DNA from 4 places in the Paenibacillus sp. FSL R5-0766 genome. Region 2 is predicted to be linked to each of the others. Evidence: riboswitches for the same ligand, from Rfam matches in the RefSeq annotation. Region 2 holds a riboswitch; each other region holds the start of a gene.
The links. Region 2 has a riboswitch for thiamine pyrophosphate ahead of MKY66_RS04550 (ECF transporter S component). Riboswitches for the same ligand answer to the same signal wherever they lie in the genome.
Positions count from the first base shown of each region.

Region 1: another riboswitch for thiamine pyrophosphate. It lies ahead of tenA (thiaminase II); the one in region 2 lies ahead of MKY66_RS04550 (ECF transporter S component).
Region 3: another riboswitch for thiamine pyrophosphate. It lies ahead of thiC (phosphomethylpyrimidine synthase ThiC); the one in region 2 lies ahead of MKY66_RS04550 (ECF transporter S component).
Region 4: another riboswitch for thiamine pyrophosphate. It lies ahead of MKY66_RS02330 (ABC transporter substrate-binding protein); the one in region 2 lies ahead of MKY66_RS04550 (ECF transporter S component).

Region 1 covers NZ_CP150227.1:3,665,817-3,673,926, forward strand. The annotation lists gene MKY66_RS15795 (endo-1,4-beta-xylanase) at 1-2,144, shown strand, start outside; TPP riboswitch at 2,351-2,448, shown strand; gene tenA (thiaminase II) at 2,562-3,248, shown strand; gene MKY66_RS15805 (spore coat protein) at 3,435-3,731, opposite strand; gene MKY66_RS15810 (hypothetical protein) at 3,743-3,943, opposite strand; gene MKY66_RS15815 (zinc-dependent alcohol dehydrogenase) at 3,975-5,111, opposite strand; gene MKY66_RS15820 (spore coat protein) at 5,108-5,494, opposite strand; gene MKY66_RS15825 (spore gernimation protein GerQ) at 5,506-5,748, opposite strand; gene MKY66_RS15830 (hypothetical protein) at 5,937-6,221, shown strand; gene MKY66_RS15835 (L-dopachrome tautomerase-related protein) at 6,474-7,559, shown strand; gene MKY66_RS15840 (CD3324 family protein) at 7,855-8,110, shown strand, end outside.
Region 2 covers NZ_CP150227.1:991,699-999,808, reverse strand. The annotation lists gene MKY66_RS04565 (PQQ-binding-like beta-propeller repeat protein) at 1-2,071, opposite strand, end outside; gene MKY66_RS04560 (energy-coupling factor transporter transmembrane component T) at 2,174-2,968, opposite strand; gene MKY66_RS04555 (ABC transporter ATP-binding protein) at 2,943-4,514, opposite strand; gene MKY66_RS04550 (ECF transporter S component) at 4,515-5,108, opposite strand; TPP riboswitch at 5,551-5,661, opposite strand; gene MKY66_RS04545 (copper amine oxidase N-terminal domain-containing protein) at 5,828-6,781, shown strand; gene MKY66_RS04540 (pectate lyase) at 6,967-7,635, opposite strand; gene MKY66_RS04535 (radical SAM/SPASM domain-containing protein) at 7,985-8,110, opposite strand, start outside.
Region 3 covers NZ_CP150227.1:758,816-766,925, reverse strand. The annotation lists gene MKY66_RS03575 (HAMP domain-containing sensor histidine kinase) at 1-119, opposite strand, end outside; gene MKY66_RS03570 (response regulator transcription factor) at 112-807, opposite strand; gene MKY66_RS03565 (YafY family protein) at 892-1,842, shown strand; gene MKY66_RS03560 (zinc ribbon domain-containing protein) at 1,916-2,737, shown strand; gene MKY66_RS03555 (hypothetical protein) at 3,204-3,371, shown strand; gene MKY66_RS03550 (hypothetical protein) at 3,554-4,240, shown strand; gene thiC (phosphomethylpyrimidine synthase ThiC) at 4,694-6,478, opposite strand; TPP riboswitch at 6,900-7,013, opposite strand; gene MKY66_RS03540 (IclR family transcriptional regulator) at 7,162-7,905, opposite strand.
Region 4 covers NZ_CP150227.1:494,931-503,040, forward strand. The annotation lists gene MKY66_RS02320 (ABC transporter permease) at 1-326, opposite strand, end outside; gene MKY66_RS02325 (MTH1187 family thiamine-binding protein) at 326-616, opposite strand; gene MKY66_RS02330 (ABC transporter substrate-binding protein) at 833-1,873, opposite strand; TPP riboswitch at 2,095-2,207, opposite strand; gene MKY66_RS02335 (phospholipase D family protein) at 2,747-4,036, shown strand; gene MKY66_RS02340 (hypothetical protein) at 4,240-4,674, shown strand; gene MKY66_RS02345 (MFS transporter) at 5,094-6,329, opposite strand; gene serS (serine--tRNA ligase) at 6,718-8,016, shown strand.

The DNA of each region.
Region 1 (8,110 bases), 2.7 Mb from region 2:
ATAGCGTAGATACGTTATCGTTCTATGTGGATGATGTATCATTTACTCTGGCCGAGCAACTGGAGATTGAAGAAGGTATTCGGTCTCTGGAGGACCTGTATCAAGATGATTTCCCCATTGGTGCAGCGGTGTATCGCTGGCAGTTGGAAGGCGCATATGGAAAACTGCTCACAAAGCACTTTAACAGCTTGACCGCAACCTATGAGATGAAGCCGAAGTACATGTCTCCTTCCGAAGGTGTTTATGAGTTCGAGGCAGCCGATCAATATGTTCAGTTCGCCGAGGAGCATGGTATGGGCGTACGCGCACATGCGTTGTTGTGGCACATTGATGCAGCAGAGTGGATGTTCAAGGATCCTCAGGGTAACCCTGCGAGTCGAGAATTACTACTTGCCCGGATTCAGGATTACGTTGAAACCGTCATGACCCGATACAAAGGTAAGATCTATGCCTGGGATGTGGTAAACGAGGCGATTGCGGATAGCAATGGTGATGCCAACGGTTTACGTAAAAGTCCCTTTTATGAACTAATCGGTCCGGATTACATTGAGAAAACCTATGAATTCGCTCGTGCAGCCGATCCGAATGCCAAATTATATTACAACGAATACTTCACGGAAATCCCTGAGAAAAGAGAGCATATGTATCAGTTGGTCAAACGACTGAAAGAGAAAGGGCTCATCGATGGTGTGGGTTTGCAATCCCACTATAACCTGGAATCCCCGCCCATCAAGGAAATTGAAAAAACGATCAACATGTTCGCCGAACTTGGATTGGATATTCAGATCACGGAACTGGATGTGGATAGCGGAATTCCATTTGGTGAAGAGATGTCCGATGAAGTTGCAGTAAAGCAGGCGTATCGATATAAGGAACTGTTGGATTTGTACAAAAAACACAAAGACCACATTTCTTCAGTTACCTTATGGGGACTCCAAGATGAGAAGTCTTACAACAACCAGGCTATGCTGTTTGATTCAGCCCTGAAGGCCAAAAAGGCATACTGGGGACTCGTGGATGAATCCAGTTTGCCTGTGTTGACGCAGAGAGCCGTCTCACTTTCGGGTAAACCGGATATCAAAAAACAGTCACAAGATCCGCTCTGGAACAAAGCGGTGTCTACTCCACTGAAGGGTGACTCTTCGGGATCAGCCAGTTTCCGCACCTTATGGGATCATAGTAACCTGTATATCCTCGTGGATGTTCAGGATGCGAAGGCAGATGTGAATGACAGAGTAGATATCTTTGTTGATCTCAATAATGGCAAGACCACTTCATATGAAGCAGATGACCGACACGTAATCATTAAGCGGTCGGGCAAAGTTGAGGGTGCGGAGCAACGTTCATATCGTGTACGTGAGACCAAAGCCGGATATCAGGTTGAATTGTCCATTCCATGGAGTGGTATCCAAGTCGGTTCAGAATATGAAGTTGGCATGGATATTCGTGTGGCTGATGGCGCTACAAGTGGGACACAACCTTATAATCCACTGTACTGGAATGATCGAACACAATCTCAGGAACAGGATACAAGCAAATACGGCGTGATTCAGCTTGCCCCTATGCCCAAATCTGCACAAGCTGTACAAGGGATTGTTCAGATTGATGGGAAGAAAGACACATCATGGAATAAGGCTGCACCATTTGAAGTTAAACGGTTGAACCAGAGCGAAGGTGCAGAGGCAGTGGCTCGCGCAATGTGGTCAGGTGAGTATCTATACCTGCTGATCGACGTCACTGATCCAAACATCATTACAGACAGCATCAACCCATGGGATCAGGATTCGGTTGAGATTTTCCTGGACGAGAATCACCAGCGCACACCGTATTTTCAATATGATGATGCCCAGTTCAGAATCAGTGCAGACAATGTAGGAACCTTTGCAGGGGGTGCCTCACCTGGACGCCTTGTAAGTGCTGTGAAGAAAACAAATAAAGGATATCTCGTAGAAGCCAGAATTCATTTACAATCATTGACGCCCAAAACAGGAAATGTTCTCGGCTTCGAGCTTCAAATTAACGACAACCAGGGCGGAGGTAAGCAGAGCGTAGCTAAATGGAATGATACGACCAATGAGAGCTGGAGAAACACTTCCCAGTACGGAATACTCACTTTTGTCGGAAAGAACAAACTCGGGCATTAAACCATCGGCAGTAGTTGCAAGAATAGAAACCATCATAACAGTGGCTATAACTCAACCATTGTTGCGATGGTTTCCATCGTTTACATACGTCACCGAAGGTGATGAGGGAGGATACAATCTGCCTTGACTATATTTAACAGCCCTTGATATACTAAATGGATATTATTTTTTCTTTTATGGGAATAAGAAAGTAATCAACTACATACAACCGTTTGCGAGGGAGCCTTAACCGGCTGAGAGGGTGTTAAACCGACCTTACCTGACTTGGATCATGCCAACGTAGGGATGCAACGATGAAACGCTGTACTTGGGTAGCTCATGCGAACCCCCTTGTTTTAGTGTATTTGTCTGCGAAACATCCTATGGATGTTTCGTTTTTTTGTTTTTAAATACGTACATTATGAATTGGAGGAACACATGTTGACTATTTCAGAGAGACTATATCAGGCAGCACAGCCTGTGTGGAAGGAATGTCTTGAGCATCCTTTTGTTAAAGGGATCGGAGATGGTTCTTTACAGGTTGAACAATTTCGTTATTATTTGCTGCAAGACTACTTGTACCTGTACGATTATGCCCGTGTATTTGCACTAGGTATTGTCAAGTCGCACGACCCCAAATTGATGCAGTTTTTTAGTAAAAACGTAGATAACATCCTGAATGGTGAAATGAAAATTCATCGTTCTTATATGGAGAGATTAGGAATTACAGAGGATCATGTTTTCCAGGTAAAACCTGCACTGAAAAATGCAGCCTATACTAACTATATGCTCTCTGTTTCCCATGCGGGTGGCATAGCAGAAGTACTTGTATCCATTCTGGCCTGCTCATGGAGCTATGCGGAGATTGGTCAAGTCCTTGCCCAAAAGCCAGGCGCAGCTGATCATCCTTTTTACGGAGAGTGGATCACAGGATATGCTTCCTCTGAATACAACAGCAACAATCAATCCCTAGTGACGTTAACGGATAAGCTATTAGAAGGCTGTAGCGAGGGCACGTACCAACGGATGGAAGATATTTTCGTGATGTGCAGTCGCTTTGAGCTTGATTTTTGGGAGATGTCATGGAGGCTGGAGCCTTATGTTCACTGTAGTCAATTAAAGTAGAGAGCAGCGGCCATAAACAGTCTCAGGATAGAAATAAGTAGAATACGTAAAGGAACGCTTGCAATAAGCGTGTTTCGTGACGATGCCAAAAAAAGGGCGGATAGTATCCGCCTTTTTTCATTGTTGAAATTCTTGACACAGGGACATTTTGTTCTCTGAAGTCTCTGGCTAAAATCAAAAAGGGTGTCAGGACGGAATGTTCATAGCAGTCTGAATGTTTTTCAGATCGAGCTGAATTTGCTCTGCAATATGGTAAGGGTGGTATAAACCATGCTGCACCATGTAATTTGATATCTTTTCATGAGAATCTATGGCTTCATCGAGCTGTTTCATCAAAATTTGTTTGATTTCGGGGGTGGCACATTCGGTCACAGCCATGGCGTAGTTTCTGACACCGCTCTTGGCGTTCATCAAAAAATCCATTGCGATCACGTCATCGGTCAGCGTATTAAGACCAGTCATGTGTTCTAATATTGGGTTCATTTTTTTATCTCCTATACAGTCGCTTTAGACAGCACTCCACCGAGCTCCTGAAGCTGCTGTTGTGATAAGATCGCATCTTGTTGCAAAATTTGCTTGAGCTCCGGGTCGGTTACCAGAGCTTGCATGGTCTTGGATTTAGTCATACAAACCGTCTTGAACGCAGCTATTTCATGTACCTCGAGCATCTCATGCAAAGCGTATGTGGAATCCATTCAGATTGTCCTCCCATGTATCTATTCATATTTAAGGCTTTAAGATGACTTTAATGCAATCGTCCGTTTTTGTATCGAACACTTCATAGCCCCGTTTGGCCTCGCTGAGCGGAATGACGTGCGTAACAATGTCGCCAGGGTCCACTTTGCCAGACGTAACCAACTCGTACATGTATGGCATGTAGTGAATGACCGGAGCTTGTCCGGAACGGATATTCACGTTTCGCTGCATGATATCACCGAGCGGGAATCCGTTATAACGTCCGCCGTATACCCCAGTGACTTGAATGGTGCCACCTTTGCGAACAGCCTGAGATGCAATGATAAATGCGCTCATGGTGCCGCCTTGCAGTTTCATACCGCTGGCTAGAAATTCAAGATCGCTCATCTTGCCGTCCATTCCTACCGCATCAATGACAACATCGGCGCCGCCTTTGGTCATTTCCTTGAGAGTGTTCCCAATATTCTTATCCTGTTCGAAGTTTACTATTTCCACATTGTTTGTTCGCTTTGCATGCTTTAAGCGATAATCGACATAGTCGACGGCTATGACCCGCTTAGCTCCTTTCAGCCAGCAGAACTTCTGGGCCAGGAGTCCGACCGGGCCGCAGCCGAGCACGATGACCGTATCTCCATTCTTAACGCCGGCGTTATCTACGCTCCAGAATGCCGTCGTCATGGCATCGGCGATCAAGCTTAGCTTTTCGTCCGGTTGTTCGCAGTTTTCAGGGATTTTAAAATGGGTAAAATTGGCAAATGGGACCCGTAAATACTCGGCTTGCCCACCGGGATATCCGCCGGTCGTTCCGGAGTAGCCGAAATATGCGCCCATATCCCCGTGCTCGTTGGAATTGTCACATTGGCTTTCCAGCTGATTTTTGCAAAAAAAGCATTCTCCGCATGCGATGTTAAACGGGATGATTACGCGGTCGCCTTTTTTTACCTTGGTCACGCCAGGGCCCACTTCTTCTACGATCCCCATCGGCTCATGTCCGATGACATAGTTTTCCTGAAGGTTAGGGATCATCCCGTGAATCAGATGAAGGTCAGAACCGCAAATGGCGGTACTGGTGATCTTTACGATCATATCGTCCGGTTTCACAATCTTCGCATCCGGCACCTCTTTGACCACGACATTTTTAACCCCTTGATACGTTACCGCCTTCATGCTTTATGTCCTCCAATATGCTCATCTGGGGTCCGATCAAACATCCCTTTACGTGACGTATCCCCCGGGAACAGATTCATCTGCCCGATCATCACCGTATTTTTCGCCGAAAGCTGATCGAGTTGGTACTGTTCGTTCAGCTCATAAGGATGAAACCATTTTTTGCGAATCATGAGCTCCGAGATTTCTTGGTGCATTGCAATTCCCTGCTTAAGATGAGTATGCAGCAGGGCTCTTACATCCGGTGAAGCCGTTTCCGTCAGGGCGATGGACAAATTACGTACACCCTCCTTGGCACGAAGAAGGAAGTCCATGGCAAAAGTCATATCTGCCATTTCCGGCATATTCAATGAATTAATCGGATCTAAATAATCGGTATTCATCTGAGTTCCCCTTAATGTGTTATAGGTGTCGGATTATTCGGAACGGTTGCTTTAAAAGGAGCTCTTGCGTAGATTGCTTGCAGCTCAGCGATCTGTTGTATGGATTGAATTACGTCTTTCTGCATTAATGCTTTTAGCTCTTGGTCAAAGACCAGGCCTTGCATAAGTTTCGACTTAGCGATGCAGAGCGTTTTGAAGTTTAATGCTTCATGCAGTTCCATCGATTCGTGCGGCGCTAGCGTTGGATTAGCCATTCAGAAATGTTCCCCTCCTTTTTCATCAAGATTAGATTTTCCAATGCATCGGATCTTATACTAATATGGATCACCGGAGAGATAAGATCCGAATATTCCCATACAGTCGCAGGGATATAAACAAAATCTCAATCCCATACTTATTTCTGTTTAAATGAATGATTTTACTGAAGGAAGGAGGAGTCACGGTGCCCAATAAAAACAAAATTGATCTAGCAACCGAAAACGCAAGAAAACCGGCAGAAGATGCACTTAACTCGAGTGGTAGTAATACGCTGGAGCAGCATGCATCTAACGCGGTTTCTGAGGTGCAGACGGCTTTAAATCAGGCAATAAGCTCGTTAAGTGAATCTAATGCGGCAACAAATTCACAAGCGTTGGAGATTGCCAGGCAGCAATTGACCCGAGCAGAGGAATTTTTAGATCAAGCGATAACTTCAGCCAATGCATTAGGTTTACCGGACCAACAATAAAACGGTTTTGGTACTGATAAGCTTGGCAAAGTTTTGCGTTGACGATCGGAGGAAGCATTTTTCCTAGAACACATATAGTTACAGTCAACATGCTTCGGCTTACGCCGAAGTTTTTTGTATTTTTAGATCTATCGGACAATTTCAAAATGAAGGTTGAAAAAGAATGATTAAGGGAGAGGCATTAGAATAAGTCTTGAACATAATTATAGGTAATATCTATTCAACCTTGTTGAGGAGGACATCATACTGCCTATGTTACCTATGGAAGAATATTTTGGTAAGTTAGAACTCGTTCATTCCTTTTACGGGGCTATGCCTACAGGCGTTAGTGTATCCGAAACCGGGCGTATCTTCATTTGCTTTCCGAAATGGGGAGATGACGTAAGATTTACGGTAGCGGAAATTGTTGAGGGTGAGATGCAACCTTATCCTAATGTAGAAACGAATTTGATCAACCCATTGAATATCGTTATGTCCTTCATCAGTGTCCAAAGTGTTGTTGCAGATGGAAGAGGAACCTTGTGGGTACTGGACACAGCTGCACCAAATTTTTCTGAGCCAATTAAAGGAGGTGCAAAATTAGTCGCGGTAGATTTAAAAACAAATACAATAAGAAAAGTATATACATTTGCAGATGATGTAGTCTTGCCAACAACGTATCTGAATGATGTCCGATTTGACTTTCGTGTAGGAAAAGCAGGTTACGCATATATAACGGATTCTTCTTCCAATGGGCCAGGCGCTATTATCGTCGTAAATTTAGAAAACGGAAATGCGTATAGACGGTTGCATGGAGCAAGCTCGACCTCACCCGATCCGTATTTTGTGCCAAAAGTGGAAGGTAAAATTTTGATGAATCGAAACGCGGATGGTTCGACATCTCCGTTTCGATTGGCCTCTGATGGTATAGCGATTTCCCCTGATGGAAAAATGTTATTCTATTGTCCATTAACCAGTCGCCAGTTATTCTCTATCTCAACAGAATCGTTAAGAGACAGAACGATACCGGATTTTAAGTTAAGTGATCTTGTGCAGTATTGGGGAGAGAAGGGTGCATCTGATGGGATGATCACAGACGCTAAAGGAAACGTTTATGCTGGAGATTATGAAAACGATAGTATTCGAAAGATATTGCCAAATGGAATCATGGAAACCATCGCCCATGATCCCCGAATTTTATGGCCGGATACTTTTTCGATTGGTCCGGATCAATACTTATATGTGATTGTGAACCAATTACATAGGCAGGCGAGATTTCATTATGGAAGAGACCTGCGACAAAAACCGTATAGTTTACTACGCATGAAAATTGATGAATTACCCGCTCCTACCTTTTGATATACATCCCACTTTACGCGTTCAATCGTGTCAGCCCCAAAAGACATAATTAAACAATTCAACAACAAGCCCTGATATAATAAGCGAATAGCAAACTATCTATTTTCTATGGAGGTGAGGCTAATGAAAACAATCGGAGTAGGATTCTTACATGCACGGCTCTATGCAAAGCCAGTGAAGGATATGGCAATGCTTTGTATAGAGCCCGGGAATAATCACATTGCCAACGACGAATCGTAATATTCTACTAACTGGCTTTGCACCTTATTGATCTATTAAATAAGGAGTGAGGCCCATGAAATATTCAAAAGCCGAGTCTATTTTTCCGGAAGAATTGTTACGGATCATTCAAGAATACGTTCAAGGGGAATTGGTTTATATCCCAAAACCCAAAGAGGCGCACCTAAAATGGGGCGAGAAAACAGAGAGCAAGAGCAGGGTCTCTGCTCGAAACGCTGAGATTAAATCTTTATTCTGCAACGGAGTCAAGATAGAGGAGTTGGCGGGTCGATATTTCTTGTCCTGTGAAAGCATAAAGAAAATAGTCTATA
Region 2 (8,110 bases):
TGACCAGATAACTTCCCTGATTCGTCGGATGCCTTAGTGTTGCAATCGTATCTTTGGCATTCCAACGCGTCTCCCCCGTTTTATAATCCACAGCCGCCGGGTAGCCATTCTTAATCACATACAACTGATCCTCTTCCACCAGTCCTCGTTCAATCTTGCCCTTGAGCGTCCAGCGTGTTTTGCCTGTCTTGGCATCATACAGGGTGGTTGTAAAATCTTCATATTCTCCGTAATGATTGCCACTCTTGTTCTCACGGATCAACAGCATGCCATCATTCAGCTCCTCAAATCTCTGTCCTACCCGAGCAGGGAATTGGGCAAGCTTTTTCCCCGTGTTCAGATCAAGCAGAAGCCACTGATTATCTAGTGATAGCCATCTTTCAGCATTCGTGGTTGCAAAGGGATCAAGACGTTCAATTCCACCAGTATATGGATCATTCCAAAATTGTTCTATGGTGGATCGTTTGCCCTTCAAGCTCCATACGGTTCGGCCCGATTGCGGATCGACTGCAACCAGCTTATTCTTTTCCCAATACAACACATAAGGGTCATCTGCACTCTTGTTCAATATTTCATAACCCGTAGCCAGTTTTCGCGTCCACAATGTTTTTCCGTTTGCACTGTCCAGAACCGTTAACCAACTGTTGCTTGAGCTCTCAACAACCGGGTTATCCACAACCACAACGTTCTTAGCAGCGGTGATGCCATTTAGTCTAAAATTTTGCTTAGGAGTGTACGTCCACATGACCTTTCCGCTCTTCAAGTTCAGATGACGAATACGATCCACGTATTTTTTCTTGTCAGGGTCATAATCGGTGTAGATTGTAACGTATTGGCGCTCTGCATCCACCTCTGCCTGCTGTCTTCCAAAGCCCCCATTAATCCCCCATAATTTCTGGCCCGAATGTCGGTCAAGAGCATATATGGAACCTTCGTAGTAATCCCCGCTAAATCCACCGTCATCCCCTTTCATCAGGAGTACATCATCCGTGGCTGCTTGTAAAAAAGTGTAGTTAATATCCCCCTGGTTGGTCCATACCGGTTTCCAAGGGATTGTCGTTGGCAGTGTTGTGCCATAGATTTTTGTTGTGAACCCATATTCATCCGCCCGACTGATGTTCCAATCGGAAACGACAGCATTTCGATTATCCTGTGCTAAATTCCAGCGTGTTCTGACCAGTCTGCCATTTCTGTTGAATGTGACCAGAAATTGCGCATCTTCCCGCTCATATCTCCAGGTCTGTCCAATACTCATTGAATCACCCGTGAAATTTAGATTGCTTGAACTCTCTTTCCAATCCGGCTCGCCTAACCACCCAGCCACTTGTTTGGATGTGGTTGCCTTGTTCAGCTTAACATCTGTCAGATGGCGTATAACCGAAGTTGGCAGCGATGCATCCTGTTGGAACCAGCTATCAGCCACATTCATCCGCTGTTCTATAGCCTGTGCCTTGATCCAGAAGAGTCCTGGCCGATACGTGAAGGATTCTTTATTCCAGACTCGTGGGGCAATGGAGACCCCATACCATCCTTTCCACTTTGCAACAATAACAGCCTGATCTGTTAGCGCTTTCTCACTAGACCAGATTGTAGAACTATCTGGAGCCAGATACAGCTTGCTGCCTGATTGGAGCGTGAAGCTTTGGGGAGCTGTTTCCGTCATGCTTCTGCTCTCCTTCAAGGCATACCAACTTGGCAGCCAAAAGTCTCCATGATCGGTTGACTTAAGCTGCACCCACTCGCCTCGAACCGAGGCCAACGTATACTTTTCGTATTTTGATGTATAGTATTCAATCCCCATCTGGTCAGCAGCCACACTGCCGTCCCTTCTGTTTTTGAACAGAGGAATGTCATTCATGAGTGTAACGGGTTCTCCTTGTTTGTAGGCCAACTGTGTTGATAAGACTTGAGAACTTGCCCCCAAGGCTTGTGGTGTTGTAACCAAAGCTTGTCCTCCAAGCACGACCATTTTGGAATCCAGCAGCATCCATCCCGTCAACAGCGCAGCTGATAATCCAGTCATGGTAATCCATTTGTACCCCGTTCTCTGCCTGTCAGGACCCGTCTTCACTCTCGTTCATCCCCATCCATTAGAAGGTATTTCCAATAGAGACGCAGAAAAAAAGGAAAAAGTTACTGTTTACCTCAATATATTTCTATCTATCTCCCAATATTACCTTACATCCACCATCGTAGCATGATAAGGAAAGGTAACCCCGATGTAATAAGCAGCTGTTAAGGTGAGGATATAATAAAATACAAACCACAGATCAGCTCGCGAATAGCCAATCTGAATGTAATACGTTCGGCTCGCGCCATCTGTGAACCCTTTCGCTTCCATCGCTACCGCCATTCGCTGTGCACGGCGAATGCTCTGTGCCAGCAGCGGAATAGCGTAACGCTTGAGTGTACCATACACGTTCCAGCGAGAGCCACGTTGCCGTGTTCCACGTATACGAATAGCGTAACGGAGCGTCTGGAATTCATCCAGCAAAATCGGGATCATGCGCATCGCGGCCAGAAAGCTATAGGCATATTTTGCAGGAAGCCGCCACTGCTGCATCAGGGAATAAAACAGCCTTACCGGCTTCGTTGTCAGTCCGAACAGCAAGCCAGCCGCTGCCATGCTCAACGAGCGAAAACCCAAGTGTAGACCGCGATAGAAACTCTCTTCGGTTATGTGAATCAATCCCCACTTATACCATGTGGTCTCACCCTTACCAAACATCATCATACCTGTAGACGTGGAGATAAACACCAGAATGAATGGTGATGCGTACAGCATCAATCTATACCACGGATGACCTGTCCAGCACAGTAACAGCATCATCGCCAACGCTACGTTGGCCATTACATTCAGATTGTGAATGAGGATAACGATGACAAACATCATCGTCAGAATGATCATCTTTAATCCCGGATTGACGTTATGAAGCCAGGTTTCACGGTGAGGAAACGACAGTTGCATCAGATAACCTCCCCTCATCTACCGTCCAGATTCGGGTGCAATATCTTTTTACAATTTCACGATCATGGGTAACCATAACAATGGCTGTTCCCTCTCTCCGCAATTGCTCCAGCTGTGCTAACATGGCGAACGTATTCCGGGCATCCTGTCCAAAAGTAGGTTCATCCAACAGCAGTATTCGCTGCTCTCTCACCAGTGCAGAGGCAACGCTCAAGCGTCGTTTCTGCCCCATCGATAATTGGTAGGGATGACGCTCGGACAGGTCGATTAGTCCAAATTGATTCAACATATGATCAGTTCTGGCAAGTCTTTCTTCCGTTGTAAGCCTGCCCCCCAGTAATGAGAATTCCACTTCTTCCGCGACCGTGTTGGTCACAAATTGAAACTCCGGGTTCTGAAATACAAACGCAATTCGATCTGCAAGCTGCTCCGTTTTGCCAGAAGGCTGACCTTCCACCTCATAATGACCTGTTGTTTTCAGGATATTCATCAGAGATAACAACAATGAACTCTTGCCTGCTCCATTAGCTCCGACAATACCAATCCAGTCTCCATGCCATACTTTGGCCTGTTCCACCTGAATGAAGGGTGTTTTCCCACGCCATCCGGTGAACTGCTGCAAGTCCAGTGCAGGCTGAGAGGCGGGTGATACAGGTGATAAGGATGAGACGTGAGATATGGGGGATATACCCGGTGTATCGGATAAGCCAGACGATTGCTGTGCTTCCAAACTTGAGATGCCGTGATCCACACACACTTGAAGCTCTCCAGTAGCACTTCCCTCTTCTTCCTTAGCTGCCTGCTCGTGCTCATCCCACACACCCGGATACCAGATTCCATAAGCCTTCAGCTTGCCCCGTTCATCCGTAAATACCTGCTGTGCTGGCCCATCCGCCACAATCTTTCCTTCAGGTGACAACACAATGATGCGGTCGACCATATCCACAATCTCGTTTATTTTGTGTTCAACGATGATGATCGTTTTGTCACTGGCGATCCGTTTGACGGTATCCCATACCTGGGAAGTCCCCTCATCGTCCAGCAGTGCAGTGGGTTCATCCAAAAACAATACCTCCGGGTCCATGGCAAGCATCGAAGCAATTGCAAGACGCTGCTTCATCCCCTGAGACATGGACTGGATCAATACACGATTCTGTTCAAAGGATAACCCCACTTGTTTCAGATAATATTCAATCAGAGCAGGCATCTCTTCACGCGAAATATTTCGGTTTTCCAGAACAAATGCGATCTCTTCATCCGTAAAGGTCATACAGAACTGGGTATCCGGATCTTGAAAGACCACTCCTGCTTGGGCGGGAACCTGAATATCATCACATTTCATCGGAATCTCAACCGAACGTGGTATCAGACCGCTCAGAATTTGCAATAACGTCGATTTACCGGAGCCACTTGGGCCAAGCAACAGCACTTTCTCCCCTTGACGCACAGAAAGAGACAAGCCTTGAAATACCAAGGCTTTCTCTCCCGGGAACTTGCATCTTAGATTAGTTACACTTACCGCTTGCGAATTCCCCTCTCCGCTCATCTAATCCAGCGCCTCATAATCCTGTTTGGATACCGGTCTGAGTGAGCGTGTTACACCGGTCAGTTCCAATGCTTTGGCGAGATAATAAGCGAACACTCCAGCAATCAGAATACTTCCAATGAAGCGGAACCCGATAAATAACGTATAATTCCAGGCCGAGAGTGAATCAATATATCCGTACTGGTAATCCAGCAAAAGCGAAGCCGCTGCAGCTCCTACGGCTGCAAGACAGGTGACAAACAGATTGGTTTTGCGATACAAAAATGCGGCGAAGAATATCTCAGCTCCCAATCCTTGCAACAGACCATACACCAGTGTGGACATGCCCCATTCACTACCCAAGAAAGCACTTACCGTTGAAGCCGCAACTTCGGCAAGAATAGCCACGCCTGGTTTACGAATGATAACAAAAGCAAACGTGCCCGCCATAAACCACATGCCATAGATCATCTGCTCCGCATGAACGCCAAATGGTTTCATCAAGTCATATGTAGGTCCCCATATCTTGTAAATCACCCCAAACACTACTGCGATCACGATGGTTACCAGAATATCCGTTAGTTTCAATCGCTTGTTGCCTGCTGTTGTTGCCATGTTCTCTACGTCCTTCCTTTGTTCCCTGTGGGGGTTGTAAAAGTGTGTGTTCAAAAAGACTGGTTTTCAGTACCAAGAAGATAGGATGAAGCTAGAAATGGAGTAGCCGAGCGTAGGGAAAACTACGTGAGCAACCGCAATGTTTCCAAAGGAAACATACTTCGTAAGCCTCCCGCTTATTTCGGCTGAATTCCATATTCGATGCTGATGATGCCGTCAGGCATCCTTCGTAATCAAAAGCAGACTTTTTGAACAACCTCTAAAAATAAAAGAAAAAGCCTCCCCGATTCCGGGCAGGCCTTACGCACAGTGTACAATCCTCACAATGATGTATTGGATGGATGTCGAAAATACGGAATATCAACCAGCTCTCCTCCGCCCTGGCAGATACACCACCACAGTTCAAAGAGGTCTGTTGTTCATTCCCACAATTCACCCTTACATATTGCAAATCCATGTTCTCTACGCTGGCATTACCCAGATCAGATGTACGGTCAGCGGCACAAGGCCACTCTCTCAGCCCAACTTCATTGAGCTCCCGGTTCACTTATTTCATTGCTTCTAATGTACATCAGATGGGTATTTGTGGCAATCCCTAGAAGAATCATCATGCTTCATTTGGGGTAAAAGGAAGGGGATATCTAACGATTCACTTTCCATAATATGCAACATTTAGGTTATACAGTCCGTCTTAAACATTAGAAGGGAGATTGATACTGATGAAAAATTACAACTCTGTTTGGCAGCTTAAAACATGGAAAATGGTCCTTGCCGCTTCGATACTCACCGCAGGCACGGCACCAGCCTTACTCTCATCCACTGTGGCGGAAGCCGCAGCAACTAAACCTAAACCGACAGCTTATATTAACAATGTTCAAGCTCAATATGATGTTGTCATACGGCAGGGTATTACGTACGTGGCATTGACGGAGCTTCAATTCCTTGGCAACTATACGTTTGGCTACAATAACAAAACAAAAGAGATCAGTATTAGCACAGGCAGCGATAAGTATGTCCTTACACCTAACAGCAAAACAATGAAAAAAAACGGTCAGAATGCGACATTATCCTCCGCGCCGATTCTGGTGAATGGTAAAGCGATGCTTCCGCTCCGTGCCATCGGTGAAGCTTTTGGTGCCAAGGTGCAATGGAACCAGAAGGCCAAGGAAGCTTACATTTACACTACAGATGCTACGATTGTAAAAGAATATAACAGTTCCGATCTGACTGTGGCACGTGAAGCCGCATTGCATCTGCCACGCTTCTCTGAACTGGGACAAGCACGTCTGGACATTCGCAACCCTTTGGGTCCGGTGGATTCCTCCATTGAATACATTTTTGAACAAGGTAAAAAAGATCGTTTCTTCGTTGTTGAGGATAACGATCTGATCAGCTATTATATCCTTAAAAATGGAAGTGCCCTGCTACAATGGCAGGCCAACATCAGCAAAACTGCTGGAACCATCGGAGACCTGTTCTTTATTAAAACCAAAGCCGTTGCTGAAGCAGGGACTCGTCCTTCCGTAGCAGGTCATACACTCGTGTCATTTAAGTACTCTCACATGCTTGAAGAAACCTCTTACGAGATCATGAACAAATTGGGCTCCATCGATACCGGTTCTGTTGCCCCCGAGAAAGGCAAAGTCATTGTTGAAGTTCCGGGAGAAAAATAATTGAGCCTCCGCTATAAAATATTGCTCAGCAGAACTATACTATGACATCTGCATTACAAAAGAGCGTCCCTCAAAGTCAGTGTGGCAATGACCTTGGGACGCTCTTTTTAGCGTTATATTCCAAATTACTTCCAGTCACAAGCGGGGCTTAAACCTTTAACAACTCAAGCGATTCAATCTTCTGTTTAATATTGCGTGTTTCCAGACTGGCTCGTTTTCCCTGAAGCAAACCCCTTGAACAACGTTGGTACTTTGGAATAACGGGTATTCGTAATTTTGCCTTGTGATGTACTGCTGTCTGTACGCATAATCGAATCTTTCACATTGGAAATGTTGGAGTTATCCAGCGTCATGTTAACTGCAAAGGAAGTTCCACCATTTTGGCGAACCAGTTTGCCAATATCGTCTGCACGGAAATTTTTGATGTTAATTGTTCCAGCTGCATTCATCTGGAACACTTTATCATAAGCCTTATACGCTGCCCCACCGGTAATGTTAACCGTTCCGGCAGACTTCAATGTCAGTGCATCCTCACCCACATCCTGCCAGACCACATTCGATATATTACAGTTGCCATAACAGTGAACACCATCAGCAGCTGGTGATCCAATGTTTACGTTTTTGAGCGTGGCCCCTGCCTCCAGACGGAAGACTGGCTTCTGATTTTCTGCTTGAGATCCGTCGCCTAGTGTGGAAGGATTAGCTACAAATGTTTTGCCTTGACCATCATAGGTCGTGCCCTTTGGAACAACAATGGTTGAATTTACAACGGTAGGTGCAGCCGCAGCCGGAACGGCACCAAATATAGAAGCAACCAAACCAGCGGACAGTAACAACGTCAACATTTTTTTCATAATTTTATTCCTCCCTTATTCTCTCGTTATTTGGTATTGTACAAGCCTGAGCTTGTCCTGGGAGATCGTCAGAGGTGCACCTCTGTCCGACCCACAACCTAATCCTACCAAATAAGGAAGGTAACTAGAATAATCATTAGATCAGATATATCATGACAACGCATAATCCCTGTCATATCGGCATTTTTTGCATATCAGGTCTCTCAAACAATATGCTGATATCAACCTCAGGTATGCTCATTTGTAATGTATGTACCCTTCACTTGAATCCCCGATCACAAAGAAAGACCACTACATTTGTCTCCAAATGTGTGATCTTGAATGTCTTCTGGCTTCCTCATATAAGATATCAGGCTCCAAATCTCTGACGATAACCGCACTTTCGACACAACTCTTCTACAGCTTCGCGTTTGGAGAAGCCATATACCAGATTGTTCGCTCGCTCACCCTCAATAATCTCCGAGAATGACTTCTC
Region 3 (8,110 bases), 230 kb from region 2:
ACACCCGAATAATAGGCTTGCATAAGCTTATAAATCCCATAGGTGATTGCGCCAGAGGCAAGCATGCTTAACCCTAACAACATAATCATGGTTGTGCGAAAACTTCTTCGTTTAGTCATTAAACGTGTACCCCACACCCCAGATCGTTTTGATAAACTTGTTCTTGTTCACATCTTCCCCCAGCTTTTTGCGCAGGGTCCGAATGTGGACCATCACGGTATTCCCGCTCTCGTAATAGGCTTCTCCCCAGACCTGTTCAAAAATACTTTCCGCACTGAACACCTGCTTGGGGTGGCTCGCGAGCAGATACAAAATATCGAACTCCTTCGGTGTTAGTTCCACTAGTTTGCCGTAGAGTGTAACGCGATGTTGATCTGGCGTGATGATGAGCCCACCCTTCTCCAGAATGGACCTCTGAACAGGCGCAGACTGGCTGAATTGCAGCGAACGACGCAACTGAGAGTTGACCCGGGCAACAAGCTCCATCGGATTGAACGGTTTGGTCATATAATCGTCCGCGCCCATCACGAGTCCCGTAATTTTGTCCATATCAGACGTTTTGGCACTCAGGAAAATGATCGGTAAATGATGCTGTTCCCTAATTTTACGGGTCACCTCATACCCATCCATGCCAGGCATCATAATGTCCAGAATCGCCAAATCTATCGCTTGGGTCTGAACAGCTTGAACCGCCGCCTTCCCGTCAAAGGCCTTGATGGTGTGATATCCTTCTTTTTGTAGATGTAAAGCAACCAGATCAGCGATCTCAACTTCATCGTCTGCGATCAGAATCGTAATTCGCTTCATTGCTTATTCCACTCCTATGTGTGATGCTGGGCATTATAACATATTTGAGTCCAACAGATAAACCAATGAAAGGAATCCATACATATGAAACTGGAGCGTTTATTAGCCATCGTAGTGCTACTAATCAATCGTGGGCGAGTCCAAGCCAAAGACCTGGCAGATATGTTCGAAGTATCGATCCGGACCATCTATCGGGATATCGATACATTGGGTCAAGCAGGCATCCCGGTGGTGACGTATCAAGGGGCAAGCGGCGGGATTGGTCTGGCAGAGGGTTACCGTCTGGATCGAAACGTATTAACAGACAAGGACCTCGCTTCCATCGTCACTGCACTGCGCAGTGTATCTACTTCCCATGCCAATGCGGCACGTGAGCTTCTGGTCGAAAAACTCAGCAGTATCGTACCTGAATCCAAAAATGACGATTTTCAGGCCAATACCAATCGATTCATCGTGGATTATTCAACCTGGACGCATCCCGAAGCGCTGAAAATCAAGCTTGAACTTATCGAACAGGGTATGGATCAATTACGACCCGTAACCTTTACCTACTGCAGTGCGGAAGGTATCCAGACTCACCGAACTGCCGACCCTCATACCATCGTACTCAAGAAACATTCCTGGTATCTGTATGCTTTTTGCCACGAGCGGAATCAATTTCGCATGTTCAAGCTTGTGCGTATGCAAGATGTCACGCTTGCTAATGAGCACTTCGAGCGTAAAGTCATCAACCCACAGGACAGACCCTGGCAACAGGAATGGAGCCGTCCGGACAATCAGGCCAGGTTAACCTTGAAATTCCATGCTCGCGTCCGTCATATTGCGGAAGAATGGTTTGGGATCGAGAACGTCATGCCTGATGGGACTGGGTATTATATTAGCCAAGTTGCTTTTCCCGAGGATGGCTGGTTATATGGGTTCATTCTCGGCTTCGGTGCAGATGTTGAAGTATTGGAACCTCAGCATATTAGGGATGAAATCTGCCGTATCGCGGAGCAAATTGTACAAAATTATATCTCCCCGACTCAAACCTGACAGACAGCTGTCCAGTTCCTCCCCGTATACTTCAGATATATTCAATCTGTACATATACAAGGAGGAACCAATCATGAACGTCACTGTATGTCAAAGCTGCGGCATGCCGCTCACAACCCCTGCCCAATTCGGAACGGAAGCAGATGGAAGCACAACCCGTGAGTACTGTAGCTATTGTTACAAAGAAGGTCAGTTCGAGCAGCCCGGTATGTCACTCGAAGGCATGACCGAGATGTGCACTGCCATTCTGAAGGACGAGGGCATGGACGAGGAATCCGCTCGTTCGATGCTGCGTAACCAGCTTCCTTTTTTGAAACGTTGGCGCACAAATACAACGGATCAACATGCTCAATCTCTTGTGGAAAACTCTACTACTAGTTCTGCTAACCCTCGTCAGGTAACAACAGATCATTCGTTCTCTGCCCAGCCCGTTCGTTATGTCACGCTCCCAGGCAAACGTCTTGCTGGCGTATCCGCCCGCACAACCAACGCCATTGAGATCAGTGGCAAAGGCTGTATTCAGGGACTCTGGAACAATTATTTTGCCTCAGATCACCTCCCTGCACCCGAAGTTATTCGCTATGGTTGTTACACGGATTACACCGATGGCATAACCGGAGAATACACCATACTGGTAGGGCATGAGGTCAGTCCGAACGAATCATTGCCTGAAGGATTGAATGACATTCTACTCCCTCCTGCAACTTACGCCGTATTCACCTCCAGAAAAGGAGCGATGGCAGAGGTTGTTGGCGAAGCCTGGGGAGCCGTATGGGCATGGGAGAAACAAAGCGATCGTACGTTCACCGGGGATTTTGAATTATATGATGAACGCAGCCTGAATCCCGAAAGTGTACAAGTAGATATATACATCGCTGTTCATCAAAATAGATAAAACCAACACAATGCCACCTCATACAGGATCAAAGTTTCCTCGCATCCTTTTTCATATCACGAAAGCTGCCGGGTTCGCTCGGCAGTCTTTTTGTTATATCCGGAACTACATTACCACCTAAACAACCCGACCATGGTACCAAGTTAGTTAGCATGCTTTGCATCATTTAACCAGACAATATGCCTCATAAGCGGGTACCATTGACTTCCTTAAAATTGGGACTATTCACATAACAACCGATTCGATCCTCCCATATCAAACCTCTCATATCAGGTTCTTTACTCCTGAATTTTCCTAAAACCGTTTACATCTCCTTAAAACCGGGTAAAATCACTACAATCCAATTGGAATTACATTCTAAAGTCATCTATTTCGTCTAACAAGTCACATGTACCTATATGCGCACCTGGCATGGTAACCAGTCGAAATAAATAATTTAAAAAAATGCTTTAAAGGAGGAACCAAGATGATCCGCATGCCTATTCAGCAAATGATCCCGTACCACCACCAATATCCGCGCAACACGGCGACCACTGCTCCTAAAAAGGAGAATGAGAACACTCAAGGTCTATCCTTTCATGAAATTTTACAGCAAAAAATGGCGAAGAAAAACGCTTCTCCTTCCCTTAGATAAAAATGGACACCGGACCGACCCTAGTCGAGTCAGGTTATCAACCGTCTTTCCGCAGCTTGGCGGAAGGGCGGTTATTGGCGTGGAGCCATAAACGACTGTACAGTTCTCAGGCATGTTTCTATAATGGTTTAAATATCTAAAAGATCCATGACATATACGAACTGTTAAAGGGGACTTAGCACATGATCACCATTGGTTGTTTTCACGCTCATTATTCCAACATCGCCTTAATTGAAGAGACGCTTGCTCCTTATGAAGTTGAATTGGTCCATTATGTCGATCCAGGTCTGGATCGTCTTAAACATGACGCTGACTTTAACGAGGTCGTCATTCACAAGAAAGTAGCCCAGACGCTCCAATGGATCGCCGAGTGTCATGCCCATGCCATTCTGGTCACGTGTACTCTGTTTGCGACAGTACTGGAGCAGGAAGCCACACAGGTCCCTGTGCCTGTGATCGGCATAGATGATCCGTTATTGCAGGAGATGCGGCGAGTACCAGGAGATTACATCATCGCATTCACCAACCCGGCAACTATTGAAGGAACGATGGCACGGGTGAATCAGGCATTACAGCAAGAGGATGAGAATGGGCAACTACACGTTGCCAAGACATCTCAGACGGAAGCAGTGTGCATCTCTGGGACATTTGAGTTGATTATGCGTGGAGATCAGCAAGGATATCTCGAAGCGGTACGAGAAGGCTTACATCAGATTGCTGAGCAGTATCCGGATAAAACGGTAGTGGCAGCCCAACTGTCTATGGCTCCCGCTGCTGCACAGGTTACAATAGATCGCGGTATTCCAATCCATAGCCCGCTGGCATTGCTTGCGACGTATTTGGAGAATAATTTGGGCCTGGCTCGATAGTAGTGGCTGGTTTGAAGTGAAATTTTACAATCGCTAAAACATGTGAAAACTACTGTGGTGGGAAATAGGCTTGCCCCCAGTGGGAGGTGATCCTATGAACTTCTCTTTTAACGATGTAATCGTGTTCGCGATGTTAATTATTGCGCTCCTGACATACATTGATCGTAAAAAGAAGTGACCCGCCACAGGTTGACGGCCTGACGGGTCACTTCATCTGAACTTGCTGCACTCGGAGGAATACCCACCGCAAATGCTGTGCAGGAGTAGCCATTGGCCTGGCTACTCTTATTGGTGTTTACTTACATTCATTTTATTAAACATCTGCTAGACAATCAACCATAATGCTGATAAAAAGTATCAGGAAGCTGATCAATAAGATGAAAAAGTCGACATGATAGCAGTATTCTCACCTTCAAACGATGTCAGACTGCCCAGCTTGCGCTGTACCGGCGCCTAGGAGCGTGTCCGATATTCCTCCGCCTTTTCCTGCATCCCGGCAGCTACAGCCTCATTCTCGGACAATCCTTTGTCCGCCGCAAAGGCACGAATGTCCTGCGTGATGCGCATGCTACAGAACTTTGGTCCGCACATGGAGCAGAAGTGAGCTTCTTTGGCTCCTTCTGCTGGCAGCGTCTCATCATGGTAGGACAGCGCACGTTCAGGGTCCAGTGACAGGTTGAACTGGTCACGCCAACGGAACTCGAACCGCGCTTTGGACAATGCGTCATCGCGGCGCTGGGCACGTGGATGTCCCTTCGCCAGATCGGCAGCGTGGGCCGCGATCTTGTAGGCGATGACCCCTTCCCGCACATCATCCTTGTTGGGCAGGCCCAAATGTTCTTTTGGCGTAACATAACAGAGCATCGACGTGCCGAACCAGCCAATCATGGCCGCACCAATGGCGGATGTGATGTGATCGTAACCCGGGGCAATGTCGGTCGTCAGCGGCCCCAGCGTATAGAACGGTGCTTCTTTACATATCTCCATCTGCAAGTCCACATTCTCCTTGATCTTATGCATCGGCACATGCCCAGGACCTTCGATCATCACCTGCACATCATGCTTCCACGCGATCTGCGTCAGTTCCCCGAGCGTAGCCAGTTCCGCCATCTGTGCTTCATCATTCGCGTCGTAGATACTGCCAGGACGAAGTCCATCTCCCAGCGAAAACGCCACATCATACCTTTTCATAATCTCGCAGATTTCTTCAAAATGAGTGTACAAAAAATTCTCCTGATGATGCGCTAGACACCATGCTGCCATAATGGACCCACCGCGAGACACAATGCCTGTCATCCGCTTGGCCGTCATCGGGATATAACGCAGCAGTACACCTGCATGAATCGTAAAGTAGTCCACGCCCTGCTCTGCCTGCTCAATGAGCGTGTCACGGTATAACTCCCAGGTCAGCGCTTCCGCTTCGCCATTCACCTTCTCCAGCGCCTGATACAGCGGCACCGTACCAATCGGCACAGGTGAATTACGGATGATCCATTCCCGGGTGGTATGAATGTTTTTGCCTGTGGACAGATCCATCACCGTATCCGATCCCCAGCGTACCGCCCAGGTCATCTTCTCGACCTCTTCCTCGATGGAAGAGGATACAGCAGAGTTGCCAATGTTGGCATTGATCTTCACATGAAAATGACGACCGATCAACATCGGCTCACTCTCCGGGTGATTGATGTTAGACGGCAGGATGGCCCGTCCACTCGCCAGCTCTTGCCGCACAAATTCCGGTTCCACGCCTTCACGAATGGCGGCAAACTCCATCTCTGCCGTAATGACTCCCTGCCTCGCGTAGTGCATCTGGGTCACACAGCGGCCTGTCTGTGCTCGCAGCGGTTTGCCTCGTAATCCGGGGTACTCTTCAGCGCCGGCTCTCTTCCCTCCGGGTTTCAGTCCGTTATCCTCCGGTTTAACTGTACGGCCTTGGTAAGCTTCGACATCGCCGCGCTCTGTGATCCAACGTGTGCGCAGGGATGGCAGACCTGCACGGATATCCGCATGAAATGCGGGATCGGTCATCGGGCCGCTCGTATCGTAGACACGCAGCGGTTCGTTATGCTCCACCCCTTGGGGAGTATTCGTGTCATGAAGGGCTATTTCACGTTCAGGAACAGCAATGTCTGGCCGTGAGCCCTGAATGTAGACTTTGCGGCTGCCGGGAAAGGGCTGAACCCGTCCGGCCGCCCCTGTTTCTTTTTCCACCTGCTGATCGTTATGTTCCTGTTCCATCGCTTGTTGTCCCGTTTGATTTCTTGTACTCATGTTCACTTGTCTCCTCCTCAGTGTTCGTTCGCTTGTTTGGTTGGTTTCATCATTAGGTCACTTACGTACCTGTCCCAAATCATGCGCAATGCAGAGAAGAAAGAGCGATCCTACACCAGACCAGGGGAGACATTATTTATGTACAGTTCACAACAGACCGAAGGCTGCCGCAGATCATGGATCTATGGTGACTTCCCTCCTCATCCAAGCCCACTTTCGCAGGTTATTGAAAAAGAGGCCCATAGAATCCGCGCTATATCGCCTGTTCCCTGTATATAAAAAAGCCGGTCCCCGAAGGAACCGACTTTTAATGTCCATCACCAATAATGCACCTTTATGAAGCTCCTTAACGGAGCCCTACAAGGGTCACATCATGTGGTGGTTGTGGTCATATCGCCGATTACTTCCCTACGCTGGTATGATCCAGATCAGGTGCAAAGGGTCCGGAATCTCATGCGATTCCGTCTCAGTCCGGACAATTCGGACTCCCCTAGTAACGTTAACAAGTTGCGGCATACACATGCCGCAGTTCATATTCAATGATGCTGGCTCCGCTGGGCCGTCCATAACAGAGTAGCGCAACCGGAACATAAAAACAACCTTTATATTCCAGAACACCAACTCAATTGGAGAATAACCTTACCTCAACATCAGGATAACATGAGCCCCATTTGCGTAGCCGCTTCCTTTAGCACAGGTGCGTATTCATGCAATGTCTCCTGTGAGAGTCGGCTGACAGGCCCTGAGACCGAGAGTGCGGCTGCAATATTGCCTCTGCGATCCATAATCGGTACAGATACCGCGGCAGCTCCCGGCTCACGTTCCTCATAACTCGTCGCATATCCGTTATCCCGGATATCTCCCATCTGCGCCAAATACACCGCCGGATCAATAAACACCGGCCATTCAGGCCCATTCATCAGTTCTTCACGATCCTCATCCGTGGCAAACGCCATCAAAACTTTGCTGGAAGCGCCCACAGACAGCGGCAGTCTAACACCAACGGGAGCAACTCGGCGAATCGCCTGATCACTTTGCACAGCTTGAATCCGTATCCTTTCACTCCCATCACGCAGGTACAGACTCACGGTCTCCCCCAATCGATCTCTCAGTCGCTCCATCGCAGGCAGCAGCAGAATAGCGGGATCATCACTGCGGGACATGTGAGCCGACAATTCCCAGATTCGGATGCCAAGTCTGTACTTCTCTGTTGCTGCATCGCGGATCACGAACCCTCGATCCTCCAGCGTAGCCATCAAACGGTGCACTGTACTTTTGTGCAGGCCAATCTGGCTGGCAATTTCGGTGAGTCCCAGATCACTGCGTGTGGTAAAACATAATAATATATCCAGCGCCCGTTCCACAGCCCGGACGGTTAACTTGCGATCTTCCATGGCATGATGCCCTCCTCATGTTTCATCACATGAAACTTGGTTACATAAATTATATGAGAAACGGTCTCATCTGTAAACCAAAAAGAGCCAAAATCAAAATATGCCAACGTGTAAATTTTTCCTTTTTATAAGACTTAATCCCCTGTAATTTACACACTAAGGTAATGTTACCCATATATCTTAAGAACTATATAACAATTGCGTA
Region 4 (8,110 bases), 500 kb from region 2:
GGTGCGAGCGCGATGGTCGGGATATTTTGACTAAGAATAAGTAAAGGATACAGGGCTGACTTGAGAAAAGGGACCAAATGCAGCACCATCGCAATCAGCAATCCGACCGCCGTGCCAGCCGCGAATCCGATCAGCGTTAACTGAATGGTTGCGGAGGCGTGCATGCCAAGTCGCTCGGCCTGAGTTGCCGCTTCGCGGGCGATGTCGGACGGTGCAGGCAGCATCCATTTCTCAATATGGAAGAGGGAGACGGCTCCCTGCCATATCGCTATAAAGAGAATAACCGCCACAATGGGCGGCCATACACTTTTGAAATAGGCATGCATTAGCGATACTTCTCCGTCAGGGTATCCATGCTGAAGCCAGTAGGGCTATGGGCAATTTTGATCTGGGAGATGATGCTTGGGCTGCCAGCCTCCACAAGTACCTCGTGCATTTTACGGACAACCTCCAGCAGTTCCTCCAGTTCCCCCTCGATCGTGGTGTCGAGTGCGTTCACCTGATATTTCAGGCCGGATTGCTGAATAACTTCAATGGCGCGATCTACGTAAGGATAAGAGTTCTCGCCATTTGGCGTTTTCGGGATAACCTGAATGCTAAGTAATGTGCTTGCCATGAGAGATCACGGCTCCTTTCGTGATAAATTGCATGAATTGAACCAGGTTTACACTTATCACTCCGATTGCAGTACCCTCTTCCGATCACTGTTATCCCCGGATTTCTTTAATGAATTCTAATGGAGGAAATCCGGGGATAAAGGTGAGCGCTTCGCTTCTTCAGATGGGTTCTGCACTCTTCGTTCTTGTGTAAAAAAGTTAAACTTAAGCAATTTTTATTGGGGTAAAAACGCGTTCGTATATGCCTTGCTCACATCGATCTGTTCATCCAGCAGTTTTTTGCTAAACATCCAGTCAGTGTAGTTTTGCCACACTTCCTGTTTTTGTTCTCCCCAGCGCGGGGCGTCATCTGTGTACTTTGGACTAAGCCATTTCTGGCTTGCCAGTACCAATTCCTTATCCAGATCCGGTACGGCCTTGATCAGAATGTTTGCTGCGTCTTCGGGATGATCAATTGCGTATTGATACCCTTCGGAGGTGGCTTTCAGGAATGCTTTCACCAACTCGGGGTCGTTTTGGATCGTCTGCTCGTTGGTTACGAGGACAGGCGTGTAGTAATCCAATGCATCTGAATAATCCTTCACATATAACATGTCGATTGGTTCCCCGCGCAGTTCGGCTTCAATACCCGTCCAGGCGTAGAAAATCCACGCAAAATCAATATCCCGTTTCACTGCGGTGAAAAAGTCAGCGTCACCCATGTTAATATTTTTCACTTTCGATACATCAGCTCCGTCGCCTTCCATAATGGATTGCATCACGGCTTCTTCCACAGGGGAACCCCAACCGCCATAGGTTTTACCTTCAAAGTCTTTCGGTGACTTGATATTCCGATCCGCCGGAGCAGCGAAACCAGATGTATTATGCTGAATAACTGCTGCGATGGAGACCAATGGAACACCCTGTGTGCGGGCTTGAGTTACACTCTCCTGATAACTTACGCCAAAAGGCACTTCATTGGAGGCAACCATCGTATCTGCGCCACCGGCACCTGGTTGTACAATCTCCACGTTCAAGCCTTCGGCCTTGTAAAAACCTTGATCTACAGCCGCATACAGGCCGGTATGATTCGTATTTGGTGTCCAGTCGAGCACCACTTTAATATCTTTCAGGGCGGCAGTGTCACCTTCGTTGCTGCTTTCCGTATTTGTGTTGCCGTTCTGCCCAGCTGGGGCAGCTTCTTTGCCACCACATGCGGCTACAGTCACCATAAGCACGCATAAGAGCAACAATCCCATCGTTTTACGCCATTTCATCTGTGGTTCTCTCCTTCGGTATGTCCGGCCGATTGGCCCGGGGTACTCCTTGGCTTCATATCCAATCATCTTGCATAAATCGACAGATTTATACCAGTTGAGATCTGGATAACGTCACTTTTTTTAGCTCTCTGGCTATATAAAAGAACATTAAAAAAGCGTCCCGTATTCCGGGACGCGTGCAGGCGTTAGAGAGGTGGCGTTCAGCCATAGGGCTGTGCCATTTCGATATACTCCGATTCCTACGCTGGCATAATCCAGATCAGGTCTAAGGGTTAGTATCTTGGTGGGATACACTCTCAGCCGGCCAATTCCGACTCCCCTGGGAAACTATGAAGTTACGGGCATTACTAGGTGTAATTATAGGCCAGCAGGTGGAACGTGTCCAGTCAGGAACTGGATGGGGACACGTATGAAATTATCAAACAGGCCGTTATACATATGTATATCAGCCTGTTTAGATGTGTTATTTTCAATAATTATCGTGGCGAATCATATAAGGAAATCTGGCTGATTGCAAAAGCATCGAGTGGGCCATAGCCTCAGTGCTGAGGATCTGGAAGGTTTCCAACAAAAACTTGGATCAAATCCGATGTTTGATATCTCATCGCATCAGGGCTGCTTTCCCTATTTCAGTGATCAGCTTTTGATCGTTTGACCTTGACCGGAGACGCTTGCTTCATTTAAACAACATAATTTAGATACAAAAGGAGATAGTACTGCTATATAAATAATTATTTTTTACATATGGGGGCGTACTGAATGATCCTTAAAACCATATTCGCAATTATTCTGTCCTATTGTGTCTACGTTTTTTTCACAGCTTACCTTTTATTTTTGGTTCCGTCTCCATCTACTATTGAAAATACGGATATGCAAAAATTGTTAACAGCAGGAAGTACGACAGATCGCGTACTGCTCTTGGAGGACGGCTTTCAATCCGGTCAGGTGAGAATCCAGACCATTCGAGAGGCGAAAACAAGCATCGACCTGGCTTATTACTCCATCCAAAAAGGAAAAACATCTCAACTCTTTTTTGCTGCTTTATTCGATGCGGCTGATCGGGGTGTTCATGTTCGAATCATTTTAGACGGGATTTTTCACAACATGCGCGGAGAATTGCGTGATATTCCAGATGCCATTGCAGCTCACCCCAATGTGGAGTTAAGGTATTATGAACCACTCAACATAGTTATGCCATGGACATGGCATAACCGTCTGCATGACAAGATCTTTCTTGTCGACAACACATATGGCATCATTGGCGGCCAAAATATTGGTGATAGATACATGGCATTGCAACCCAAAAAAGACTATGTATTCGATCGGGATGTCCTTGTTTACAATCCAAACCATAATAAAAACAGCACGGTTGTTGAAATGAAAAAATATATAGATCGGTTATGGGAACATCCATTCACCAAACCAGAAAAACATGCCAAACGTCAGCATCATACAAAGGGGTTACAAGAGCTGGATCAGCTGGCTGAGTTATATAAAAAAGCTCAGGCTGAGAGCGATCCTTTTGTTAAAGTGTTGCCGAAGGAATGGGCTCAAGGGGCTCTTCGTTCCGACCACGTCGCTTTCATTCACAATCCAATCCAGAGGCTGTATAAAGACCCGACCATGTGGAGAGCATTTGTTCATTTCGCCAATCAAGCAAAGTCGAAAGTGTACCTTCAGACGCCATATGCCATTCCTACCAAGAAAATGAAGAAAGCCGTACATCTGTCGATGAATCCAAAAGCAGAATGGGTCATGTTAACCAATTCAATCCAGCAGACCCCTAACCCTTTGGCTTTCGCGGGATACTTAAGCTCTAAGAAACGGTTGCTTGATACCAATCTGGCCATTTATGAATACCAAGGCCCTTATTCCATACACGGCAAATCATTTGTCATGGATGATTACCTCAGCATGGTTGGTTCGTATAACCTTGATCCCAGATCCGCCTTTCTAAATACCGAATCTGCTGTGGTCATTTCTGGTTCTGCATTCGCCAACGAACTAACAGAAGCTATGGATATCAAACGTACACTTAGTACACGTGTGAATAAAGGTGAGCAACTAGCAGAATCTACGAATCAGAAAGGCTCTGTTTTCAAACGAATGGCAATCACAGCTTTATCCAAACTGTCTTTTCTCTGGAGATTTCTGTTGTAGGAAAGAACCAGCTATTAGATATAGCTACTTCCATAAATTTTAATTTGGAAAAATCAGATTTGTTCACAGAATGTTCACTTATGTGGAGGGTTTCCTCATCTCTATAATTACGAAGGTAAACAGAGAGGATGAGAGAATTGCCAACAAGCAAGAAGGAACAAATTATTTTCGGATTAATGATGTGTACAGGAATGGTTGTCGTCATGATGACATTCAATTTATGGCATAGTGGGTTACTCGGTAAGATGTCCCCGCTTGAGATACTGCTTCAATTCATATTATGTTTTGTCATCGCGTTTGTGGTAGAGTCCTTCATTGTCGGACCTATAGCGAGAAAGATTGCTTTTTCCTTACCCTTTGACAAGTCCAACAAAATTCTGGGTGTACTCGCCATGTCATTTTTTATGGTGATTGGCATGGTTCTGATCATGTCCTTGTATGGGATGGTTTCAGCATATCTCGCTGATCAATTAAGTGGGTCATCCGTACTCCGTACGTATCTCCATACCATTGCTCGTAACTTCAGCCTTGCGCTTCCATATCAGTTAATCATTCTGGGACCGCTCGTCCGATATGTATTCGGTAAATTCATCAAGGATAACGGGCCCGTAATGCCTGTCGTTAACAAAAGTGTGTGATTCGGCTGGCCCTAAGTATTTCCTGGGCAATCGTGTGCAAATGAATAGATCGTATTCTTACCTGTAATGAAAGGTGATCTGAGGCAAAGATAGGATACTTTCCACCACGATTACAGCGCTAACGAATCGAGAACATCTTATTAGGCCAATTTTTAGGGAATAAAAAATCTAACGAATCTCAGCGGGTTATTATGATAAAAAACTGCAACGAGACCTTGAATTTGAGATAATTATCTATAATAACGTCTCTAGGATTCGTTAGATTTCAAATATCCTAAAATGCAGATAAATAACGTGTGCTAGGTTCTTTATACAAAGTAACGCTACAAAAAAATGTCCACCGTCAGGTCATGACAGTAGACATTACAATTTCTTTAATAGGTATTTCTAATCCTCAGGACTGGATCAACACAGAACTGTTAAGTCGCAGAATTGGCTATATGTTTGTTCTGCCATTGATACGTGATTACGCTAATGACAAGCAGGCCAACTGCAAAGATCGCAAGCATCCATGCAGACTGATTAACCGCCAGATGATCAAGACTCCATCCCGTAGTCAAAGGCAGAATGGCACCGCCAACCCCACCTGAGGCAATCAAAATGCTGGGTGTGGATTCTTCTGTTCCGGGCAGCAGTTTACTGGCAAAGACAAGGGCAATGGAGAATATCCCTGACATCGCCAGTCCAAGCAGTAAGATGATGAGAAATGAAGACCAGATTTGGTTTGTAAATGGAAATACCATTAACAAAAGAACAGATGCAAGACAACTGTACAGAACATAGACGCGGTATTGGAATTTCTCTGCGATATACCCGGCGAAGAGTCGTCCCACGGACATGGCAATCCAGAAACAGGTGACACTAAGGGCTGCTCCGGCTTCCTTCATGTTCATTTTCTCAATCAGGATCGCCGGCATGAAGTTCGCAAGACTCATCTCTGTGCCAACATAGAGGAAGAAGAACAGAACGAATAATACCAGAAGAGTCCTGTTACGGCCACGATAGGTTGGACTGGATGTACTTGCAGATGCGGGATGCATCTCACCCGATGTCCCAGCAGAGTGCGTATTTACGGAAGCATGATTTGAACTCTGTCGCTCCAGAAACTTATCGAGTTCACCGAATGATCCTTTCGCCCAGAAAACAAAGGTCAGCGCTGCGCAGATCGCAACAACGAGAAAGGAGAGACGCCAGTATCCGGCAGCAATCAGACCGCTTGCAATGAGCGGCATGACCATCGCCCCAATCCCGAATAACACTTCCAGTCGACTCATGGCAACGGCTGTATTGTCTTTGATTGCAGCGATGATAATGGTGCCAATAACAGCTTCAACCATTCCGAATCCAAAGCCGGCCGCGGGTGCAATGACGAACATCCAGCCCCATGGTGGCAGCAGCATGTAGGATAATTCTGCAATACAGAGCAACGCTGTGGCGATTAACAGGCCTCCCCGTTTACCAAAGCGTCTGTTCAGCCATGGAGATAACAATACACCACCCAGGAATCCGGCAAATTGAGCAAAGATCAGCGTTCCGCCTTGGCTATAATCTTTGCCGTAATGTTCAAGTGCAACCGGTAGAATGGAACCGAGCACAACGTGGGCAAGTCCAATCAGGAAATAGGACAGACATCCGATCCAAAGTAATTTTTTCATAAAGAACTCCTTCTACTTATATACATAAATTGAGGATCACAATAAAGCGCAATCTTGAAGACAAAGTCTATCATAACAGGACATGTTAAGTTGTGCCATGAATTCCTGATCAATACAGAAGGTTGCAATTAGGTCCGGCGTTCGTATATACTGAGACACAACAATTACAGATCGGAACATGCCGTTGAAGAGCATCCAACTCGGAGGCGTTTTCGCCAGGGGAGCGATATTTCCCCAAGTTAACCGGAACCGCCCGTTATCGCGGACCAAGAGGCTGGAAGCAGGATATCCTGATTCAGCAAGTTGGGTGGCACCGCGAGCAGAGCGCTCCTCGTCCCAAGGGATGAGGGCGCTCTTTGTATTTTTACAGCCAAAGGAGACGGTGACCATGTTAGAAATGAAGTGGATTCGTGCACATGCAGAAGAGGTTCAGGCCGCAGCAGACGGGAAAAAAATCAAGATCAACATTCGCACATTGTTAGAGCGGGATGAAGAACGTAGAACACTTTTGCGGGAAATTGAAGAAGGTCGCAGGTTGCGCAATACGTTATCTGCTGATATTGGCAGACTCATGCAAGCCGGGAATCGGGAACAGGCCGAGGGTTTGCGGGCTCAGGTTAAACAGATCAATGAACAGTTGGAACATGTGGAAGCGAGGCTCGCCCCTGTGCAGGAGGAAGTAACCAAGCTGCAATGGCTGGTACCCAATATCGTATCCCCGGATACCCCCAATGGCTCGTCGGACGCAGACAATGTAGAGCTGCGACGTGTGGGAGAGGTGCCAACGTTCGAGTATAACATCAAAGATCACGTGGAACTTGGGGAGTTGCATGATCTCATCGATATTCCCCGTGGAGTTAAGATTGGCGGGACGCGAAGTTATGTATTAAAAGGTGCTGGCCTGTTATTACATCGGGCAGTACAGCAACTTGCGCTGGATCTGTTGCTGAAGCACGGGTTTACACCGATGGAGGTACCGCTGATGGTCAGGGAGGATGCGTTGGTGAACACCGGATTCTTCCCAACCGGACTAGATCAGGTCTATGAACTCGAAGGGGAGAACAAGTGGCTGGTGGGAACTTCTGAAGTGCCGCTGGTCTCGTATTATGCGGATGAGATTGTCGATGTTCAAGAGCCTGTGAAGCTGGCCGCGGTATCGACGTGTTTCCGCAGTGAAGTTGGCTCCGGCGGACGGGATGTACGCGGATTATACCGTGTGCACCAATTTGCCAAAGTTGAGCAGGTCATTCTCTGTGCTCCTGATGCGGAAGAATCGGAGCGCATGTTGCAAGAGATTACAGGACACGCCGAAGAATTGCTGCAATTACTGGAACTGCCGTATCGTGTTGTCGCTGTATGTACCGGGGATATGTCGCAGAAAACGTACAAACAGTATGACATCGAGACGTGGATGCCAAGCCGCGGTGCATATGGAGAAACGCATTCGTCGTCGAATCTGCATGATTTTCAGGCGCGGCGTTCGAATATTCGTTGCTTGGATGCCGAAGGCAAGTTGGCGTATTGTCACACACTGAATAATACGGCGGTGGCATCGCCGCGTATCCTGATACCGTTGCTTGAGAATCATCAGCAGGAGGATGGAAGCATTCACATTCCGGTAGCCCTGCGGCCCTATATGGGCGGGGCCGAGAGCTTGATTTTGCCAGAGCAGGATGCAGTGAAGTAGAGAGGTTAGGTAACGCTTTAGTAATTCAAAAAGGGGATGTTCCACACGTCATGTTGTATGTGACGATGGAACATCCCCTTTTAAACTGAAATAG